One region of the Ideonella sp. sgz306126 genome, then DNA from elsewhere that is predicted to be linked to it. Evidence: predicted binding sites of a transcription regulator. Region 1 holds the regulator's gene; each other region holds the start of a gene.
What was found. Region 1 encodes FliA, which starts transcription of late flagellar genes. Its sites were predicted from a motif close to CTAAAGTTTNNNNNNNNNNNGCCGNTA; they were not measured.

Region 1 (5,705 bases):
GCCTGCCTGCCGTCTGGATCGAAGAGCGCCAGAAGGAGCAGGCCCAAATGAACGGGTTTACGGTCGTTGATTGCTCGACCGTGCTGGCCACCCACCTCTCACACTTGATGCAAGTGAACGCCGCCAAGCTGCTGGGTCGCGCCGAGACCCAGGCCCTGGTGGAGCACATGACCAAGCTGAACCCCAAACTGATCGACGACGTGGTACCGAAGATGGTTGGCATCTCCACCTTGCAGAAAGTCCTGCAGCTGCTGCTGGAAGAAGGCGTCCACATCCGCGATTTCCGCTCGATCGTCGAATGCCTGGCCGAACACGCCGCGGTGGTCACCGACCCGGCCGAACTGGCCCGCCGCATCCGCGTCCAGCTGGCGCCGGCCATCGTGCAGCAGATCTACGGCCCGGCCAAGGAGCTGGACGTGATCGCGCTCGAGCCCGAACTCGAACGCCTGGTCAACCAGGCGCTCAACTCGGCCCATGGCCCGGTGCTGGACCCGGGCGTGGCCGACACCCTGACCCGCCAGGCCGCCGAGAGCGTGCGCAAGCAGGAAAACCTCGGCCACCCGGCCTGCCTGCTGGTGCCCGACACGCTGCGCGCGCCGCTGGCCCGGCTGCTCAAGCGCGCCGCGCCGCGCCTGAAGGTGCTGGCCCACAGCGAGATTCCCGAAACCCACTCGATCCGGATCGGCCAGGTCATCGGGAGCAATGCATGAACACGAACCTGATCCCTTCGGCCGACGGCCATGAGCCCGGCGCCGTTGCCTCGGCAGTTTTCAAGGAGGCCGTATGAACGTCAAGCGTTTCACCGCGCGCACCTCGCGCGAAGCCTTTGCGCTGGTGCGCCAGGCCTTCGGCGAGGACGCCGTGGTGCTGTCGACCAAGCCCTGCAGCGACGGCGTCGAGGTGCTGGCGATGGCCCCCGACACGGTCGAGCAGTTCGAGCGCGTCTCCAGCCCCTCGGCCGCGGCCCAGCGCACGGCCCAGCGTGATTCGCTGGCCTCGCGCGCCGAACGCCAGACCGCCGAGCGTCCGCTGCCCGGCCGCCGCCTGGCCGAGCGCCTGCAGCACGGCGGCGACGGCGACGTGGACGGCGATGTCGAGCAACTGGCGATGAGCACCTTGTCGTTCCAGGACTATGTGCGCGAGCGCATGCTCAAGCGCCGCCAGGCCGCGCTGTCCGACGCCCAGGACGACAGCGACCTGCCCGCTCCTGCCCCTCAGCCGGCCGCCCGCCCGGCGCCGCCGCGCGCCGCCGTCGCCGCCCGCGCCGCACCGGCCCCCGCGCCGACCCGCGAGGTGCGCCCCGAGCCGGCCGCGCTGCCGGCGCTCGGCGAGGCCGCCGGCGACCGCGCCGAGCAGCTCGACATGGTGCACGAGCTGCGCGCGATGAAAGGCCTGATCGAAGAGCGCTTCGGCGCGCTGGCCTTCATGGAAAAGCTGCAGCGCCATCCGCGCCAGGCGCAACTCGCCCAGAAGCTGCTCGACTGCAGCTTCTCGCCCGGCCTGATCCGCAAGCTGGTCGAGGCGCTGCCAGCCAACGCCAGCGACGAAACCAGCTGGGCCACCGGCGTGCTGGAGCGCAACCTGTTGACCGGCGAGCACGAACCGGCCCTGGAAGAGCAAGGCGGCGTGTTCGCGCTGATCGGCTCGACCGGCGTCGGCAAGACCACCAGCACCGCCAAGCTGGCGGCCGCCTTCGCCACCCGCTACGGCGCCGCCAACCTGGGCCTGATCACGCTGGACGCCTACCGCGTCGGCGCCCACGAACAGCTGCGCACCTACGGCCGCATCCTGGGCGTACCGGTGCACACCGCCCACGACCGCGCCTCGCTCGAAGACCTGCTGGAGCTGCTAGCGGGCAAGAAGATGGTGCTGATCGACACCGCCGGCATGGCCCAGCGCGACAGCCGCACCCGCGAGCTGCTGGACATGCTCTCGCACCCGTCGATCCAGCGCCTGCTGGTGGTCGACGCCTCGTCGCAGGGCGAGACCATCGACGACGTGATCGCCGCCTGGCGCGCCTCGCGCTGCAAGGGCGTGATCCTGTCCAAGATCGACGAGGCGGTGAAGCTGGCGCCGGCGCTCGACGCCGTGATCCGCCACAAGCTCAAGGTCTGGGGCGTGGCCAACGGCCAGCGCGTGCCGGAAGACTGGCACCGCCTGTCCTCCAACGCCTTGCTGCAACGTGCGCTCAAGGGCGGCGGCACCGCCACCTACCGCATGGAAGCCACCGACGTGCAACTGGTGTTCGCCTCCGCGCAACGCCCGGCGCTGGCCGCCCGCGCCCTGCAGGCCTGACGCCCCCGAGACGGTGAACCGCATGGCCGCTCTCAACGCCTACCCCCAGCGCAGTCCGGCTGACCAGGCCGATGGCCTGCGCCGGCTCTTCGCCGGCTCGCGCCAGCGCATCGTGCCGCTGGTGGCCAACCCGCACGTCGAGCGCACCAGCGTGCTGCTCGAACGCCTGAGCTCGGCGCTCGCCGAGCTGGGCGCGACCACGCTGGTGGTCGACGCCGCCGACACCTCACCCGAGGCCAGCGAGATGGCCGAGATCGATCTGCCGGCCTGCATCGAACCGCTGGGCAGCCAGGTGCACTACCTGGCGGCGCGCGGCCTGCCGCTGCGCCATGTCAACGCCCGCGGCTCGTCCGAGGCCTGGCTGGCCGCGGTGGAAAGCGCCGCACCACGCGCCGACGCGATCGTGCTCCACGCCAATGCCCGCGACCTGGTGCGCCTGCTGGGCCGCCGCCCGGTGCGACCGGTGCTGATGGCCTCGCTCGACGGCGCCGGCCTGACCGACGCCTACACCTCGATGAAGCTGCTGGCCCAGCGCGCCGGCCTGCTGACCTTCGACCTGCTGGCCGACGTGCAGGACGGCCCCCGCCGCGCGCTGCGCGTGGCCGAGCGGCTGGCGCAGACCGGCGACAGCTTCCTGGGCAGCGTGCTGCGCACCTTCGCCGGCGTCGATTGCGGCCGCCCGCTGGACGCCCCGCTGGAGGCCGCGCTGATCCGCCTGGCGACCGAACAACTGCTCAACGACGACGCCGGCCTGCCGGTGCTGATGCCGGCCGACGCGCCCGTCCGCACGATGCCCGCGCCGCTTCTCTACTGACCTGCCCGGAGACCGTCCATGTACACCGCCAACGGCCGTCTCGACACCCAGGCGCTGCTCAAGCAGCACAGCCCCCTGGTTCGCCGCCTGGCCCATCAGATGATCGCCAAGCTGCCGGCGAACGTGGAGATCGACGACCTGATCCAGGTCGGCATGATCGGCCTGCACGACGCGCTCGGCCGCTTCGACGCCGCGCAGGGCGTGCAGTTCGAGACCTTCGCCACCCAGCGCATCCGCGGCGCGATGCTCGACGAGTTGCGCGGCACCGACTGGATGAGCCGCGGCAACCGGCGCCAGCAGCGCGAGATCGAAGCCGCCGTGCACCGCCTGGAGCAGCGCCTGGGCCGCGCACCGCAGGAAAGCGAGATCGCCGCCGAGATGGGCCTGGGCCTGTCGGCCTACCAGGACCTGCTGACCAAGGTGCGCGGCACCCAGCTGGTGTACCTGGAAGATATGTCGGGCGACGAGGGCAGCGACGACTACCTCGACCGCCACGTCGTCAGCGACGAGGCCAACCCGCTGGCCATGCTGCAGGACCACCGCATGCGCGAGGCGCTGGTCGAGGCGATCAAGCACCTGCCCGAGCGCGAGCAGTACGTGATGAGCATGTACTACGAGCACGACATGAACCTGAAGGAAATCGCCGCGGTGCTGAAGGTGACCGAATCGCGGGTCTGCCAGCTGCACAGCCAGTCGATCGCCCGCCTGCGCGCCAAGCTGCGCGCCTGGTGAGACGGCCGCGCGCCGCCAGCGCCGACGCGCGCGGGTTTCAGGGCAACGGCCGGGCGCTCAGACGAACTCGCGTTCGCGCAGCCATTTGGTCGCGACCCACTTCTCGCCGGCCTGCACCGGCGCGCCGGCGTGCAGCGTCAGCGTCGCCGGATGCGGCCGGTCGTAGCTGAAGAACACCGCGTTGCCCTTGATCGGGGCCACCGACAGGCCGCAGTCCGGGAAGTTCGTGGCGCCGCCGCGCTCGGGCGTGTTCAGGTACATCACGACCGTGCCCACGCGCTGGCCGCCGCGGGCCAGCACGCTGGGCGTGCCGGGCTGCTCGGGATCGAAATAATCGTGGTGCGGCAGGTACTCGGCACCAGGGCGATAGCGCAGCACCTGCAGGCCCTCGCCGTTCTGCAGCGGCCAGTTCACCAGCGCCGCGATGCGGCGTTCGATGCGGTCGCACAGCTCGAACTCGGCGCGCTCGAAGAACATGCCGTCGCTGGTCCGTGCCTCGTTCACCTCGCTGCCGCCGGAGTCGGTGGCGACCGTCTCCGAGCGCGCCAGGCGCGGCGCCGCCAGCGCCCGCAGCGCGTCGCACTCCTCGTGCGACAGCAGCCCGCCGAACACCACCACACGGGGCCGCTGCAGGCTCATCAGCACCGCCACCTCGCGGTCGCCGGCGTCCAGCACCTGCCGCCCGTCCACCAGCGCCGGTTCGGGCACGGCCACGTCGATCGGCACCGGATGATCGGGGCCGCCGCGCCGATGCAGGGACTCGCCGGTCTGCGCCGCGGCGACCTGCTGGAGATGCTGCTCCAGCGTGTCTTCGAGCGCCTTCACCGCCACGTCTTCCTGCCATCCGCTGGCCTGCATCGCCTTCAGCACGTCCTCGGGCCGGCAGCCGGCGGTCGCCTGGGCGACGATCCAGGCGGTCAATTCCGCCGTCACCGCCGGGGCAGCGGCACGGCCACGCAACACGCTCTTGCTCATGGGGCGATTGTGTCAGCGGCGCGGCGCCGGAACACCCAGCGGTCGGGCCCGGAGGCGCCGGGATCGAAGGCATAGCCTTCGGCCGCGAAACCCTGCAGCGCCGACGGCTCGGCGATGCGCTGCTCGATGGCGTAACGCGCCATCAGGCCGCGGGCGCGCTTGGCGTGGAAGCTGATGACCTTCCACGCACCGCCATGCCAGTCCTCGAACTGGCAGTCGAGCACCCGCGCGCGCAGCGCCGCGCGCGGCACCGCCCGGGCGTATTCCTGCGACGCCAGGTTGACCACCACCTTCGCCGCGTGGCCGGCGAGCTGGCGGTTCAGATGGGCGGCCAGCGAGGTGCCCCAGAAACCGTACAAATCCTGCGCCCCCGGGGTGGCCAGCCGGGTGCCCATCTCCAGGCGGTAGGGCTGCAGCCGGTCGAGCGGACGCAGCACACCGTAGAGACCCGAGAGGATGGCCAGGTGCTGCTGCGCCCAGGCCAGGTCGGCCGGCGCCAGCGTGCGGGCCTGCAGGCCTTCGTAGACGTCGCCGTTGAAGGCCAGCACGGCCGGCCGGCTGTTGTGCTGCGTGAAGCGGGGCGACCACGCCGCATAGCGCCCGACGTTGAGCCGGGCCAGCGCATCGGACAGATCCATCAGCGTCGCGACCTCGGCCGGCGTGCGGGTCTTCAGCACATCGATCAGTTCGCCCGCGCGGGCGACGAAATGCGGCCGCGTGGCCAGCGCCGCGACCTCGGCGGGCACCGGGCTGTCGTAGTCCAGCGTCTTGGCCGGCGAGAGCAGGAACAGCATGGCGTCAGTCGTTCGGGTCGTCGTGGTCGTCGGCACGGTCGGACGCGGGGCGGCGCTCGCGGAGCTCGGCCTCCTTCGCGGCCAGTCCGGGCACG
Region 2 (5,705 bases), on a different contig from region 1:
CACGCTGCGCTGGCCGTTGGCGTCGTGCGGGCTGTCCACCCGCACCTGGGCGACGAAATCCGGTGCGGTGTGCCGCAGCGCGGCGAGGTGCTCGCCGCCACTGGCGATCCATTCGTCGGCATCCAGCACCAGATGCCAGTCGGCCGCCGCCAGCTCCAGCGCCGCATTGCGCGCGGCGGCGAAGTCGTCCACCCAGTCGAAATGTTCGACGCGCGCGCCCGCCTCGCGCGCGAGGCGCGGCGTGTCGTCGGTCGAACCGGTGTCCAGCACCAGCAGGCTGTCGACCCAGGGCCGGGCGCTGGCCAGGGCGCGGGCGATGCCTGCCGCCTCGTTGCGCGCGATCATCACCAGCGCGATGCGCTGGAGTCGGGGCGGGGCGGGCGGCCGGGACATGGCCCGGACTCTAGGGCTTAACGGCTGCGCCGGTCGGCCGATAAGCCGGGGTGGCTGGCGGCAATTGCCTGGGGACCCCCCCAGGACGCCGGACCCGGGCTCCGAAGAATTTTGATCCTGCAGGCCTCAAGTTCGCGCAAGCCCTGTCCGATACCCCAACCAACAGGACATGCAATCAGGCAGGTTCTGCGGTCCGGTGAGATGGCCAAGGGTCAGGCAGGGTCGAAAGACACCGCCCGACCGGAGGAGCACCCGGCGCTGGGTGCGAAGGCGCCGGTGCTTTAACCGGAGACTTTTGGGAACTTTTTAGGAGTGTCATCATGACCATGTCCATCAATACCAACATCGCCTCGCTGGACGCCCAGCGCAACCTCTCGAGCAGCCAATCGTCGCTGGCCACTTCGATGCAACGCCTGTCTTCGGGCCTGCGCATCAACTCGGCCAAGGACGATGCCGCCGGTCTGGCGATCTCTCAGCGCATGACGGCCCAGGTCAAGGGCATGAACGTCGCGATCCGCAACGCCAACGACGGCATCTCGCTGGCGCAGACGGCGGAAGGCGCGCTGGCCTCGGTCGGCAACTCGCTGCAGCGCATGCGTGAACTGGCCGTGCAGTCGGCCAACGGCACGAACTCCACGTCCGACCAGGCGTCGCTGCAAAAGGAATTCGCTCAGCTGCAGTCGGAAATCTCGCGGGTGCTCGGCGGCACCAAGTTCAACGGCATCAACATCCTGGGCGGCGGCGCCTCGAGCATGACCTTCCAGGTCGGCGCGAACACCACGTCGAACGATTCGATCTCGATGTCGATCTCCGACATGACCACCGACGCCACGCTGACCGCGGTGACCGGCAGCACGGCGTCGATCGGCAGTGGCGCGACGCTGGGTGCGATCGACACGGTGATCAACAACCTGGACACCGCGATCAACACCGTCAACGACACCCGCGCCACGATGGGTGCCGACCAGAGCCGGTTGGACGCGGTGATCTCGAACCTGCAGTCCTCGTCCGAGAACCAGGCCGCCGCTTCGAGCCGCATCACCGACGCGGACTACGCGGCGGAAACCGCGAACATGAGCCGCGCCAACATCCTGCAACAGGCCGGCACCGCGATGGTGGCGCAGGCCAACCAGCAGCCGCAGATGGTCCTGAAGCTGCTGCAGTAATAGGAGCGCGGCAGCGCGGGCGAAGCGCCCGCGCCCTGCACCGCTTGCAGCGCCCTGCACGGCCAGCCGTGCAGGGCGCTGTCGTTTGGGACGGCGGCGAACTGGCGGCGGAAGAACGCTCATTTCGGCGCTTTGCCGCAGCGCCGACCTCTTCAGAATCACTCCAACGCTTCTCCGGCTGGAAAGGCGTGGTCCGACAGGCAAAGCCGAGACGTCCCGAACGCAATGCATTCGGGGGGCGGCAAGTGGTTGCCGGGCTGGGTGGACGGCGGGAGCGACCTCCTGCCGACCGATTGGCCGGCCCGCTGCCGGAAGTGGTCGATTCTCGAGAGGTGCAGACATGCCGCAAACCATCAACACCAACATCGCCTCGCTGGAGGCGCAACGCAACCTGAACGCGTCGCAGTCCTCCTTGCAGACGTCGATGCAGCGCCTGTCGTCGGGCCTGCGGGTCAATTCGGCCAAGGACGACGCCGCCGGCCTGGCGATCGCCGAGCGCATGAACGCGCAGGTCAAGGGCATGAACGTCGCGATCCGCAATGCCAACGACGGCATTTCGCTGGCGCAGACGGCGGAAGGCGCGCTGGCCTCGGTCGGCAATGCGCTGCAGCGCATGCGCGAGCTGGCGGTGCAGTCGGCCAACGGCACCAATTCCTCGTCCGACCAGGCGTCGCTGCAAAAGGAATTCGCGCAGCTGCAGTCGGAGATCTCGCGCGTGATCAGCGGGACGACCTTCAACGGCATCAACATCCTGGCCGGCGCCGCCTCGTCGATGACCTTCCAGATCGGCGCCAACACCACCGGCAACGACACGATCTCGATCGGGCTGTCGAACATGAGCACCGATCCCAACATCAGCGCGGTCACCGGTTCCACCGCCTCGATCGGCAGCGGCGCCACCGTCGGCTCGATCGACACGGTGATCAACAGCCTGGACACCGCGCTCAACACGATCAACGACACCCGCGCCACGCTGGGTGCGACCGAGAGCCGCTTCGATTCGATCATCTCGAACCTGCAGACCTCGGTCGAGAACCAGTCCGCCGCCAAGAGCCGCATCATGGACGCCGACTACGCCGCGGAAACCGCGAACATGAGCCGCGCCAACATCCTGCAACAGGCCGGCACCGCGATGGTGGCGCAGGCCAACCAGCTGCCGCAGCAGGTGTTGAAGCTGCTGCAGTGATCGCACCCCACGGTCGCCCCTGGGTCCGTTCAGGCGCAAGGGGATGAGCGCCGCCGCGGACCCGGGCTGTGGAAACAGCACGGCGACCGCCGGGCGGCGTTCCTGCTTGAGGGCTGGCGACGCCGATCTCGGCGCCAGCGCTTAAGTTGTGACGCTGGCGGCCGATAGGCCGTAAAGCCACCCAAGATCGGGACTGCATCATGACCGTTTCCACCACCACCTCGGCCACCACCTCGTCCGTCACCGGCGCGATCTCGTCGCTGGGCGTGGGCAGCGGCATCGACGCGACCACGATCATCTCGAAGCTGATGGCGGTCGAGTCGATCCCGTTGACCAACCTGCAGAGCGCCGACAGCAGCCTGAAGACCCAGCTCTCGGCCTTCGGCCAGATGCAGAGCCTGACCGCGACGCTGCAGGGCGCCGCGCAGGCCTTGATCAACCCCGGCCTGTGGAGCGGCACGGCCGCCTCGTCGAGCAACAGCGCCGTGGTGTCGGCGACCACCGCCAGCGGCGCGGTGCCGGGATCGTACTCGGTCGCGGTGCAGGCGCTGGCGGGAACGCAGACGATCACCAGCGCGACCTCGCTGCCGTCCTCCTCCAGCACGCTGGACACGGGCACCTTGACGATCCAGCTGGGCACCTGGACCGGCGGTCCGCCGGCCACCGGCTTCACGGCGCAGGCCGGCAGTTCTCCCACCACCATCAACATCACGGCGGGCAATACCAGCCTGGCCAGCATCGCCCAGCAGATCAATGCGGCGGGCGCCGGCGTGACCGCCACCGTGATCAATGACGCGAACGGCGCGCGGCTGTCGATGAGCTCGACCGCCACCGGCGCGGCGAACGCGTTCAAGATCACCGCCACCGAGACGGTTCCCAGCGGCACGCTTTCGACCGGCTTGTCGTCGCTGGCCTTCGACGCGACGAACAGTGCCACACCGATGCAGCTCAACCAGTCGGCGGCCAATGCCAAGGCGACGGTGAACGGGATCGCGATCGAGTCGGCCAGCAACACCATCAACAACGTGGCCAACGGCCTGAACCTGACGCTGTCGCAGGTCAGCGCCACCCCGACCCAGATCACCGTCAGCCCGGACACCGCCTCGGTCAACACGGCCGTGACGGGCTTCGTCAACGCCTTCAACGGCCTGGCCAAGTACATGAGCACCGAGACGGCCTACGACCCGACCAGCAACACCGCGGCGCCGCTGCAGGGCGACACCACGATGATGAACATCCAGTGGGCGCTGCGCGGCGTGATCAACCAGAGCTCGACCGCGTCCAGCGCGTTCTCGGTGCTGTCGGACGTCGGCATCTCGATGCAGAAGGACGGCACGCTGGCGGTCAATTCGACCAAGATGACCGCGGCGCTGAACAACCTGCCCGAGCTGCAGAAGCTGTTCATGGCCAACGGCGCCACGCCGGCGGCCTCGGGCTTCATGACCCGCTTCAACACCTTGACCACGTCCTTGCTGGACGTCAGCGGCAGCATCGCCACGCGGCAGCAGGGCCTGCAGACCAGCATCAAGCAGAACGAGCAGCAGCAGTCCGACATGCAGCTGCGCCTGCAGCAGATGCAGGACAACATGACCAAGCAATACCAGGCGCTGGACACGACGATGGCCCAGATGCAGGCCTTGTCGAGCTACATCACCCAGCAGTTCAGCAGCAGCAGCACGAACAGCAGCAGCTCGGCCTGACGGCGGCATGCGCCGGATCGACCGCAGGGGCGCCACGGCGCCCCTGTTTCATGGATGCACCGGGAAACCGCGCCAGATCACCGGATCGCAAGCGCTCAAGTCGACCGCCACCGGGTCGATAAACATTCAACGGCAACCCACGGGACTGACATGATGTACAGCGCAGCCACTTCTTCCCCCTTCGCGCGCACCGGCGGCCTGGCGATGGCCTACCGCCAGATCGGCGTGGCGACCAGCATCGACGGGGCGTCTCCGCACCGCCTGATCGAGATGCTCTTCGACGGCTACGCGGAGGCGGTCAACCAGGCCCGCGGCGCGATGCGCGAGCGCCAGATCGAGGCCAAGGGCAAGTCGATCTCCCGTGCCGCGAAGATCGTCGACGAGGGCCTCAAGGCCTGCCTGAACCTGGAAGCCGGCGGCGCGCTGGCCGCCGACCTGCGCAACCTCTACGACTACGTGGCGCTGCGCCTGGTGCTGGCCAACGTGCGCAACGACGAGAAGATCCTGGACGAATGCGCGCGGCTGATCGAGCCGCTGCGCCAGGCCTGGAAGGACATCGGCCCTCAGGTGGAGACGCACTGAAGTGACCCCCGAGACCCTTGCGGCCACGTGCTTGCGCGAAGGCATCGCCATGAACCACACTTTGCTGAACTACTACGAAGCGATCGAGCGTGCCAGCGCCGACATGCTGGAGGCCGCCCGCCACGGCGACTGGGACCAGGTGGTCAAGCTCGAAGGCGCGTGCGCCGTGCTGATCTCCCAGCTCAAGCTGGCCGCCCAGAGCGAGCAGCTGAGGGCGGAGGAGGCCAAGGCCAAGTCGCGCATCATGCAGCGCATCCTGCTCAACGACGCCGAGATCCGCCACCTGGCCGAACCCTGGATGGACGAACTCGACCAGATGCTGAGCGGCCGGCCCAAGATCCTGCACTGAACCGACGCCCACGCGCAGGACGCCGCACCATGTACCAGGACACCCAGCCCGCTTCGCTCGACGGCCTCGGCGATCCCGACCGCCTGGCCGAATTCAAGGTCACCGACCCGATCGAGGTGCGCGCGCTGCTGAAGGCGCTGATGGACCGGGCGGTGATCGTCAACCTGAACGGCTCGGACGGCGCCTTCTACGCCAGCACCCTGTGGAGCGTCGATGCCCAGCTGGGCAAGATCGCCTTCACCGCCGACCTGCAGTCACACACCGTGGCCCAGCTGGTGGAGGCCGACGACGCGATGGCGGTGGCCTATCTCGACCAGATCAAGGTCCAG
Region 3 (5,705 bases), 310 kb from region 1:
TCCTGATCGCGCTGTCGGCGTCCGGCGTGGCCCCGCCCACCGCGCCGGTGGCGCTGGATTCGGCGCTGGCCTTGCTGCTGGTGGTGCAGCAGGTGCTGGTGGGCGTGACGATGGGTTTCGCGGTCAAGCTGCTGTTCACCGCGGTCGAGCTGGCGGGCGAGATCGCCGGGTTGCAGATGGGCATGAACTTCGCCGGCTTCTTCGACCCGATCGCGGCCGGCCAGACCACCGCCACCAGCCGCTTCTTCGGCACGCTGATCTCGTTCGTCTTCATCGTCAGCAACGGTCACCTCAGCGTGATCCAGGCGGTGGTGCAAAGCCTGGTGGTGTTCCCGGTCGGCCCGGAGCCGTTCGCGTTCCTGAAGGCCGTGCAACCCCAGACCTGGGGCGCCGAGGTGTTCCGCATGGGACTGTGGATGGCCACGCCGATGATCGCGATGCTGCTGCTGGTCAACATGGTGCTGGGCGTGATCTCGCGCGTCGCGCCGCAGACCAACATCTTCTCGCTGGGCTTCCCGATCACGATGAGCGTGGGCCTGGTCGGCATGATGTTCATGCTGCCGACGCTGGAGTCACCCTTCATCGCGGCGCTGGATCGCACGCTGGCGCTGTTTCGCTAGCGCACCGGCCGCGGGCCGCAACGACAGCGGCCCGCGCTGGGCGGGCCGTGGGGGGTGGGGATGGGGCGCTCAGGCCAGCGTCGAGCCGGTGCTCTGGGCACGCACGGCATAGCCCTGCGCGCCGTAGGCGGCCGAGGCGCCCAGCTGGGCCTGCGCCGGCAGCAGCACGTCGATCGCCCGGTCGAGCACGGCGGTGGCGCGGGCCACGGCGTCGCGCTGGGCGGCGACCAGGCCGGTGGCCAGTGCCAGGCGGCGGCGCAGCGCCGGCGGCACGCCGCCATGGCTGGCGGTCTCGCCGAAGCGTCGCACCGCCAGCGTCAGCGACCGGTGCAGATCGTTCGCAGCGGCTTCGGTGGCGGCCGGATCGCGGGCCTGCAGCGCCTCGCCCAGGGCCTGCAAGTGGGCCTCGACCGCGCCCAGCGTGGCTTCGAGTTCGCCGAGGTCGCGCACGGCCTGGTGTTCCTGCGGGGAGCTGAGCATGGTGAGGTGCCGGTGATCAGGCCGACCGGTGCGGGTCGGCAAAGGGGAGGGGCTCGACGAGCGGCCCGGCCGGGGCGAGCGCCCGGCCGGACGCTCAGTTCTGGGAGTTCTGGGTGTAGCGCTTGAGCAGGTCCTGCGCGTTCGAGATCAGCTTGTCGGCGATCTTGTTCGCGTCGACCGTGAACTTGCCTTCGCGGATCGCGGTGGCGATCCGGTCGACCTTGGCGGCGTCGAAGGTCGGTTCGCTGGCCGACTGCGCGAGCTGGCTGCCCGCGGCGGAGATGTCCACCGTGGCACTGCTGGGGCTGCCGGCCGCGCCGGACCGGCCGGCCGTCGTGGACGAGGTCTTGCGCTCCGTGCTCGGCGGGGTCGCGGCTGGTGGGGTATCGAGAGGTCCGATTTTCATGGTCTGCTCCAATGGGCCCTGAACAGCGGCGTGGACCCGAACGACATGCATCGTCTTTCGGAGTCCGGTGGCGGAACTTTAGCCCTTTTTGCATTCGGATCGGTACGGCGGTTCACAGGCTGACCTCCATCTCCCGGTCGGCCACCGCGCGGCCCTGCAGGACCCGGCCGCTGTCGGTGCGGACGCGGGCGACCTGGCCCTCCAGCCCCGGCGTGACGGCCTGGCCCTCGGACACGATCCGCCAGCCGGGTCCCGAGGCCACCAGCTTGACGGTGTCGCCGGCGGCGAACCACTGGCGAACCTTCAGGTCGGGCATGCGCAGGGTGCTGCCGGCGCTGAGCGAGCGGGCCAGCGTGCGGCCCACGGCCTGACCCATCTGGCCGATGGCGGCGCCGGGCTCGGCGGCCAGGTCGACCTCGGCCAGGCTGAGGTCGGCAGCGCTCAGCACCGTGCCGGCCGGCAGCGCCGCCGAGACCACCAGCGCCTGGGCGTAGACATGGATGGTGACCGGCAGCGTGACGTTCCAGGCCTTGGGGCCCTGGACGCAGCGCAGGCCGACGCGGGAGCGGCCCCAGGCGGGCACGCCGTTGGGCAGGTAGGGCTCGATCTTCTGGCAGGGCGCGAGCTTCAGCCGCGGATCGAGCTGGCCCACCTCCACCGCGACCCGCACCGGCGTGGCGCCGGGTGCGCGGGCGCCGTCGCGGGCCAGCGCGACGATGCGGTCGGTCAGCGTGCCGATGTCGGGGGGCGGCGCCTCCTGGGCCGAGACCACGGCGGCCCCGGCCAGCAGCGCGGCCAGTGCGGCACGCCGTGCGGCCAGGGCGGTGCCGGGCGGAGTCAGGCGGCGGGTCAGGGTAGGCATGGTGCGATGCTTCGGTGCTTGATCGGCATGGTGGCAGCGTGCGGGGCCGGGCAAGGGCGGGAATTGGCGGGTTCGGGCGCCCTTGTTTGCGGCTTTGGCGCACTACAGCGCTGCGCACAATCGGCCGACGCCCTGACTCCGTGCCGCCGTTGCGGTCCGCCGGCCAGGACATCGCCGACGCGAAGGACACACGCCATGATCAACCGCCTGACCGACTCGCTGGACTTCCAGTCGCAGGCCCTCGCGCTGCGCGCCGAACGCCAGCGCCTGATCGCCAGCAACATCGCCAATGCCGACACGCCGGGCTACATCGCCCGCGACATGGATTTCGCCACCGCGCTGCGCCAGGCCACCGGTCAACTGGCGGTGCCGGGCCAAATGGCCGTCACCGACCCGGGCCACCTGCAGCCCGGCGCCGGCGCGGCGTCGCCGGACGGGCTGGTCTACGCCACCGCCTCGCAGACCAGCCTGGACGGCAATTCGGTCGACATGGACCGCGAGCGCGCCACCTTCGCCGAGAACTCGGTCAAGTACGAGGCCTCGCTGCGCTTCATCAATTACGACGTCTCCAACATCATGAACGCGATGAAGAGCCCGTCGCAGGGCTGAGTCGCCGAAGGAGCCATGACATGAGCCTGTTCAAGGTCTTCGACATCTCCGGCAGCGCGGTCAGCGCGCAGAGCCAGCGCCTCAACGTGGTCGCCTCCAACCTCGCCAACGTCGACACCGTGGCGGGACCCGACGGCAAGGCCTACAAGGCGCGCCAGGTGGTGTTCCAGACGGTGATGATGGGTGCGCAGGGCCAGGCCGGCGCGACCGATCCCGGCGCCACCAGCGCCGGCGTGCGGGTCTCGACCGTGACCGAGGACCAGACGCCCGGGCGCAAGGTGCGCGACCCCAGCAACCCGTCGGCCGATGCCGACGGCTATGTCACCTACAGCAACGTCAACGCGGTCGAGGAGATGGTCAACATGATCTCGGCCTCGCGCTCGTACCAGGACAACATCGAAGTCATGAACACGGCCAAGACGCTGCTCGGCAAGACGCTGCAGATGGGCCAGGGGTAAGGCGCGCCCCCCGCGCGCCACGAGGAGATCGCCATGAGCACGACCGTCAATTCCAGCACCAGCGCCAGCACGGCGACCGGCAGCCCCTCTGCGCTGACGGCGACCTCGGCCGCCGACCTGTCGAGCCAGTTCCTGAAGATGCTGGTGGCCCAGATGCAGAACCAGGATCCGCTGAACCCGACCGACAACTCGCAGATCACCAGCCAGATGGCGCAGATCAGCACCGTCTCGCAGCTGGGCACGATCAACACCTCGATCGGCGGGTTGGGCACCCAGTTCGGCCAGCTGCAGGCGGTCCAGGGGGCCGGCCTGGTCGGGCACAGCGTGTCGGTGCAGGGCAACCAGCTGCGCGTCAACGGCGCGGCCGCCGACGCCGGCTTCCAGCTCGCCAGCGCGGCCGATGCGGTGCAGGTCCAGGTCACCGACCCGGCCGGCAACGTGCTCGACACGATCAACCTGAGCAACGTCAGCGCCGGCACGCACAGCTTCAACTGGACCGTGCCCAGCGCCAACCAGGGCGAGGCGCTGAGCTTCAACGTCAGCGCCACCGCCGGCGGCCAGCCGGTCAGTGCCACGCCGCTGGAGAACCAGACGGTGTCCTCGGTCAGCAGCAGCAACAACAGCCTGGCGATCGAACTGGCCAACGGCCAGCAGGTCGCCTACAGCGACGTGGTCGCGTTCCAGTGACTGCCGTGCATCCCTTCACGCCGGCGCGCCACTTCCACCAGGAGTCATCATGAGTTTTCAGCAAGCCTTGTCGGGTCTCAACGGCGCGTCGAGCAATCTCGACGTGATCGGCAACAACATCGCCAATGCCAACACCTACGGGTCGAAGGAGTCGCGCGCCGAGTTCTCGGACATGTACGCCAACGCGCTGAGCGGCAGTTCGGGCGTCAACATCGGCATCGGCACGCACCTGGCCACGGTGTCGCAGCAGTTCACCCAGGGCAACATCACCACCACCGGCAACGCGATGGACCTGGCGATCAACGGCGGCGGCTTCTTCGAGCTCAGCGACGGCGTGAACCCGACCGTCTACTCGCGCAACGGCCAGTTCAAGGTCGATGCCAACGGCAACGTGGTCAACAACCAGGGCCTGAAGCTGATGGGCTACGCCGCCGACAACACCGGCATGATCCAGCCGGGGCAGGCCGCGGCGCTGCAGCTGCCGACCGCCGGCGTCAGCCCCAACCCGACCGGCAAGATCGACCTGCAGTTCAACCTGGACGCCCGCCTGAACGTGCCGGCCGCGGCGGCCACGCCGACGATCAACTTCGCCGACGCGACCACCTACAACAACGCGACCTCGGTCACCGCCTACGACGCCAAGGGCCAGCCGGTGGCGTTGACCTACTATTTCCAGAAGAGCGCGACCGACCAGTGGAACGTCTACGCGACGGCCAACGGCACGACGGTGGGCGGCACCGCCGCCAGCCCGGCGCCGATCACGACGCTGGCCTTCAACAGCAACGGCACGACGCCGACGCCCAGCACCATGACGCTGAACATCCCCGCGTCGACCAATGCCAGCGGCGCGGCCACGCTGGCGATCCCGAACGTGGCGCTGAACTTCGGCGGTTCGACCGAATTCGGTTCGGGCTTCGGCGTGACCAACCTGTCTCAGGACGGCTTTGCCGCCGGTTCGCTGACCGGCATGGTGGTCGACGCCAAGGGCGTGCTGACCGCCAACTACTCGAACGGCCAGACCAAGCCGGTCGGCCAGCTGGAGATGGCCACCTTCCGCGACCCGCAGGGCCTGCAGGCGGTCGGCGGCAACGGCTGGCATTCGACCTCGGCGTCGGGCAGCCCGATCGTCGGCGCACCCGGCCAGGGCAACCTGGGGGTGATCCAGGCCGGCGCGCTCGAAGAGTCGAACGTGGACCTGACCGCCGAGCTGGTGAACATGATCACCGCCCAGCGCGACTACCAGGCCAATGCGCAGACGATCAAGACCGAGGACCAGGTGATGCAGACCCTGGTCAGCCTGCGCTGATCTGATCCCGCGGCAATGACCTGAACCGGAGCACCGAGCATGGACCGCATGATCTACCTGTCGATGGCGGGCGCCCAGGCGGCCATGCAGCGCCAGGAGGTGCTGGCCAACAACCTGGCCAACGCCAACACCACCGGCTTCCGCGCCGAGATGGCGGCGTTCCGCGCGGTGCCGGTGCAGGGCAGCGGCGCCTCGACCCGGGTCTACGCGCTGGAGACCACGATCGGCTACAAGTCCGATCCCGGCACGATCCAGGGCACCGGCCGCAACCTCGACG

Region 2: a site for FliA is predicted at 2,886-2,912, ahead of fliD (flagellar filament capping protein FliD). Genes of this name have one in related genera too.
Region 3: a site for FliA is predicted at 1,562-1,588, ahead of flgM (flagellar biosynthesis anti-sigma factor FlgM). Genes of this name have one in related genera too.

The regions. Positions count from the first base shown of each region.
Region 1 is NZ_JBVYWP010000003.1:605,301-611,005, reverse strand. It holds gene flhA (flagellar biosynthesis protein FlhA) at 1-710, shown strand, start outside; gene flhF (flagellar biosynthesis protein FlhF) at 784-2,295, shown strand; gene AC0N04_RS11200 (MinD/ParA family ATP-binding protein) at 2,318-3,109, shown strand; gene AC0N04_RS11195 (RNA polymerase sigma factor FliA) at 3,128-3,841, shown strand; gene AC0N04_RS11190 (2OG-Fe(II) oxygenase) at 3,899-4,816, opposite strand; gene yaaA (peroxide stress protein YaaA) at 4,813-5,610, opposite strand; gene ypfH (esterase) at 5,615-5,705, opposite strand, start outside.
Region 2 is NZ_JBVYWP010000001.1:5,908-11,612, reverse strand. It holds gene AC0N04_RS00055 (glycosyltransferase family 2 protein) at 1-393, opposite strand, end outside; gene AC0N04_RS00050 (flagellin N-terminal helical domain-containing protein) at 714-1,559, shown strand; gene AC0N04_RS00045 (flagellin domain-containing protein) at 1,900-2,745, shown strand; gene fliD (flagellar filament capping protein FliD) at 2,946-4,445, shown strand; gene fliS (flagellar export chaperone FliS) at 4,596-5,027, shown strand; gene AC0N04_RS00030 (flagellar protein FliT) at 5,077-5,376, shown strand; gene AC0N04_RS00025 (flagellar brake protein) at 5,406-5,705, shown strand, end outside.
Region 3 is NZ_JBVYWP010000003.1:291,877-297,581, forward strand. It holds gene fliR (flagellar biosynthetic protein FliR) at 1-620, shown strand, start outside; gene AC0N04_RS09805 (hypothetical protein) at 690-1,100, opposite strand; gene flgM (flagellar biosynthesis anti-sigma factor FlgM) at 1,195-1,506, opposite strand; gene flgA (flagellar basal body P-ring formation chaperone FlgA) at 1,619-2,368, opposite strand; gene flgB (flagellar basal body rod protein FlgB) at 2,564-2,977, shown strand; gene flgC (flagellar basal body rod protein FlgC) at 2,998-3,435, shown strand; gene AC0N04_RS09830 (flagellar hook assembly protein FlgD) at 3,469-4,122, shown strand; gene flgE (flagellar hook protein FlgE) at 4,172-5,428, shown strand; gene flgF (flagellar basal-body rod protein FlgF) at 5,468-5,705, shown strand, end outside.